DNA from 2 places in the Arthrobacter sp. SD1074B genome. Region 2 is predicted to be linked to the other one. Evidence: riboswitches for the same ligand, from Rfam matches in the RefSeq annotation. Region 2 holds a riboswitch; the other holds the start of a gene.
What was found. A riboswitch is a leader RNA that binds a small molecule or an ion and turns the genes downstream of it on or off. The one in region 2 is predicted to bind thiamine pyrophosphate.

Region 1 (2,196 bases), 810 kb from region 2:
AGCAGCAGCAGGCCCGGCCGCATCGCGAGGATCCCGGCGAGCGCCAGCCGTTGCTTCTGCCCGCCGGAGAGCGCCGACGTCGGGTGCTGCAGCGACAGGCCGCCCAGCCCCACGTCATCGAGCGCCTCCGCCACCCGGCGCCAGATCTCCGCCGGGGGTACGGACAGGTTTTCGGCTCCGAAGGCGACGTCGTCGCCAAGCCGCGACAGCACCACCTGGGTCTCCGGGTCCTGCTGCATCAGCCCCGCCCTGCCACGCCGGGCGCGGGGCGGGACGCCGTCGATCAGCAGGCTGCCGGTCTCGTCCGAGTCCTCGGCGTCCGCGGCGGCTGCCGAGGACGCCGCTGCAGCAGTGCTGTCCCCGAGCACCCCGGCGAGGGCATGCAGCAGCGTGGACTTGCCTGCACCGGACGGGCCCAGCAGCAGCACGCGCTCGCCCGGGCGGATGTCCAGGTCCAGGCCGCTCACGGCGGGCCGGGGCCGGCCGGCGTGCCGCCAGCCCCAGCCGCGGGCGGCGACCGCGGCCGGCCGGACGGCGTCGGAAGTTCTCATGCGTGTGCGGGTCTCAGGAGAACACGGGTTCCGACGCTGCCTTGCGGGAGGCGAATGAGCCCAGCACCCCGGTCTTGGCCAGGCCGCGGGCGGCCAGCCAGGACAGCCCGCCGGCAATTACGGCTCCGGAGATGGCGCAGAAGATGATGTAGGCGAGCTTGTCACCCGTTTCGTACGCGATGTTCCAGCCCCAGGGCAGGAAGGAGTCGTTCAGGCCGCAGAACAGGCCCGCGCCGGCTCCGGCGAGCAGGGACACCGGCAGGTTGAACCGCTTGTACAGGAACGCTGCGAAGATCAGTTCGGCGCCCAGGCCCTGGACGAAGCCGGAAAACAGTACCGAGGCGCCGTACTGCGAGCCCATGATCAGCTCGCCGGTGGCGGCGACGGTTTCGCAGAAGAGCGCCGCTCCGGGCTTGCGGATAATGAGCATGCCCAGCACCGCGGGAATCATCCAGCCGCCGGCATACAGCCCGGTTAGCGGCGGGTAAACGGCGTTGAGCGGAACGGAAACAAGGTTGGAACCCTGGGACCAAGCCCAGAAAATCACACCGCCGGCAACAGCGATCAACGCCGCCACCACAATGTCGACCACGCGCCAGTTGTATTTGCCGCTGGTAGGTGTCTGCTTCGCAGAAATATCAGTCATGTCGTCCTCCTGAGGTACAGGAGGGGAGGGTGTGTTCCGGCGGCGCCGCGGCTTCCGCCACGGGCGCCGGGCACCCTGAGAACTCGACTCCCTTGCGCCGGTACTAACCGGATCAGGTTCGAGGGTCTGCGGCTGTCCGCACTCTCAGCGCCCACCTACGGTTCCCTGGACTGCTCCAGTGATGCCCGACGGCGGCGCTCCCCTGTCGTATCAAAATCGCCCTTGTGGGCTGGGCCAGTTTACACCCGGCAGACCTCCCCGGTGACTCGCAGTTGTCGTCGTCCCGAGGGCCCACAACGACAACTACTGCCAGCCAGTTGGGGCTGGACCGCTTGTGACCTGCGAGAGCCGGCTTGCTAGAGTCGGCGTAGCATGCGATCACGTGACACCGCCGAGGCCGGGTCCTGCCGACGGCGGCCGACTAACGGAAGCTGAAGCCCTTGACCGACTCCCCAGCGCCTTCCCCCGAGTACGACCCGGACTCCGCCGAACCGCAGCCGCACGGGTCCCTGGCGGCGCTCATCGGCCGCCTCCTGATGGAGATCGAGGAACTGCAGTTCGAGTCCTTCAGCAAAGACGACGCCCTTGACCTTGGGCTCCGCCTGGTGGAACTTGGCCGGCAACGCTCCCACCCGATCGCCATCGACATCACCAAGGGTGAGCAGGTGCTATTCCACGCTGCGCTGGAGGGCGCCACCCCTGACAACGATCGCTGGATCAGAGCCAAACAGCGTACCGCCGTGCGGTATGAAGTCCCATCGCTGCTGGTGGGCCTTCGGGCGCGCGCGGCCGGGCGCAGGATCGAGGACAACGCCTGGTTCGACCAGCAGGAGTTCGCGGCCCACGGCGGCTCGTTTCCCATCTACCTGCGCGGCACCGGGATGGTAGGCGCCGTCACGGTGTCGGGACTGCCGCAGAAAGCCGACCATGAGCTGGTGGTCGAGGCGTTGACGGAGGTCCTTGGCCGGCCGGCGTCACTGGGACGCTAGGCTAGGGGAA
Region 2 (2,196 bases):
GCCGGCTAGGTTTCCCGGCTAGCTTTCCCCGGCGCCGCTGCGGGCGCCCGCGTCGGCGTGGCTTCCGGCGTCAAGCGCGGCCAGCAGGGCCCGCGCGGCTCCGGCGGGATCAGCGGCCTCGGTAATCGCCCGGACCACCACGATCCGGCGCGCCCCGGCGTCGACGACCTGCTCCACGTTGGCAAGGTCGATGCCGCCGATCGCGAACCACGGCACCACGCCGGAGACCTTTCCGACATCCGCGGCTTCGGCCCGGCCGATCGCCGCGGCGGCGTAGCGCACCAGGTCCAGCCCGACGGCGGCACGGCCCGGCTTCGTCGGGGTGGCCCAGACCGGCCCCACGCAGAAGTAGTCCAGCCCGCTTCGGCCCGGGGCCGCCGCGATGGCGGCGTCGACCTGTTCCGGCGTGTGGGTGGACATGCCGATCACGGTGCCCTTGCCCAGGAACTCCCGGGCCGCGGTGAAGGATATGTCCTTTTGCCCGATGTGGAAGACCGGCGCCCCGGCGAGCGAGGCCACGTCGGCGCGGTCGTTCACGGCCCAGAGCCGGCCGTGCCGCTGCGCGACGGTGTGCAGGACCTCCAGCAACTCCAGCTCCTCGGCCGCCTCCAGCGACTTGTCCCGCAACTGGATGATGTCAACACCGCCGGTAAAGGCGGCATCAACGAAGTCCTCGAAGTCGCCGCGTTCCTTCCGGGCGTCGGTGCACAGGTACAGGCGGGCGGTGGTGTGGACATCCTGGCTCATGCCACAAGCCTAGTTCCTCTAAACTGGGCGCATACCGCGGGAGCCCGCGCAGGCCGTCACCGGCCGCCGGGCTGAGAGGGCGTCAGAGCCGACCGCTTGACCTGATCCGGTTAGTACCGGCGTAGGGAAGGAAGACCATGGACGTATCAGTCCCACCATCCGTCACACCCGCCACCGGAGCGGCGCCGCGGACAGGCGCCGAATATTACGACGTCGCCGTCATCGGCGGGGGAGTGATCGGCCACGGCATCGCCTGGGAGGCGCGCCGTTCCGGCCGCACCGTCGCCCTGCTCGACGACGCCCCCGGCTCCGGCGCCAGCTGGGCCGCCGCCGGCATGCTGGCTCCCGTGAGCGAACTGCATTACCAGGAGGAAGGCCTCCTGACCCTCATGCTGGAAGCGTCGCGGCTCTGGCCGGAGTTCGCGGCTGCCCTGGCCGGCGGCGCCGACGAGGGCGGCACCGGGTATCTCACGACGCCGACCCTCGCCGTCGGCGCGGACGCGGCCGACCGCCGGGCGCTCGCGGACCTGCGGGCGGTGCAGCTGGCCTGCGGCCTGACCGTGGAGCCGCTGACGGTGCGCGAGGCCCGCAGCCGTGAGCCCCTGCTCAGCCCGGGCATTTCCTGCGCCTTCGACATCCCGGCCGACCACCAGGTTGACCCGCGCCGGCTGCTGGCCCGGATCGGCTCGCTGCTGGCCGCCGACAGCCGGTTCACGGCGGTGCGGCGCCGGGCGGCCGGGCTGCTCTGGGACGGCTGCCGTGTGGCCGGGGCCACGCTTGAGGGCGGCGGGGAAATCCGTGCCGGCGAGACGGTCGTGGCGAACGGCCTCGGGGCGGGCAACCTGCAGGGCCTGCCGGCAGGACTGTCCCTGCCGCTGCGGCCGGTCTACGGGGATATCCTCCGGCTCCGGGTCCCGCACCGGCTTCGGCCGCTGCTGCGCTCCACCGTGCGCGGGCTGGTCCGCGGTGTGCCGGTGTACATCGTTCCGCGGGCCGACGGCACGGTGGTGATCGGAGCAACCCAGCGGGAGGACGCGCCATCCGAGTCCGGCGCTGTATCCGCTGGCGGTGTGTACCAGCTCCTGCGCGATGCACAGCAGCTGCTCCCGGCCGTCGCCGAACTGGAACTGCTTGAAGCCACGGCCAGGGCACGGCCCGGGACGCCGGACAACGCCCCGCTGCTGGGCCGCGTCTCCGGCCCCGGCGCGGGGCCGGAGATCGCGGGGCTGATCGTGGCCACCGGCTTTTTCCGGCACGGGGTACTGCTCACCCCGGCGGCCGCCGCCGTCTGCCGGGCACTGCTGGAGGGGCAGCCGGACCCGCGCTGGGCCCAATTCCGGCCGGACCGGTTCTCCGGCCGCCGCCCGGATTCCTCCGCGCACGAACCGCGGGACGTGTCACCCGCAAACGCCTCACCAACAGACAGGACCACAGCATGAACATCAGGCT

Region 1: linked by a shared signal. The riboswitch ahead of ACUYM2_RS17065 (ECF transporter S component) and the one ahead of thiO (glycine oxidase ThiO) in region 2 are both predicted to bind thiamine pyrophosphate.

Annotation. Positions count from the first base shown of each region.
Region 1 is NZ_JBRAZT010000001.1:3,655,908-3,658,103, forward strand. It holds gene ACUYM2_RS17060 (ABC transporter ATP-binding protein) at 1-551, opposite strand, end outside; gene ACUYM2_RS17065 (ECF transporter S component) at 565-1,197, opposite strand; TPP riboswitch at 1,269-1,411, opposite strand; gene ACUYM2_RS17070 (heme-degrading domain-containing protein) at 1,638-2,186, shown strand.
Region 2 is NZ_JBRAZT010000001.1:2,850,296-2,852,491, reverse strand. It holds gene ACUYM2_RS13195 (ferritin-like fold-containing protein) at 1-9, shown strand, start outside; gene thiE (thiamine phosphate synthase) at 19-747, opposite strand; TPP riboswitch at 774-893, shown strand; gene thiO (glycine oxidase ThiO) at 885-2,186, shown strand; gene thiS (sulfur carrier protein ThiS) at 2,183-2,196, shown strand, end outside.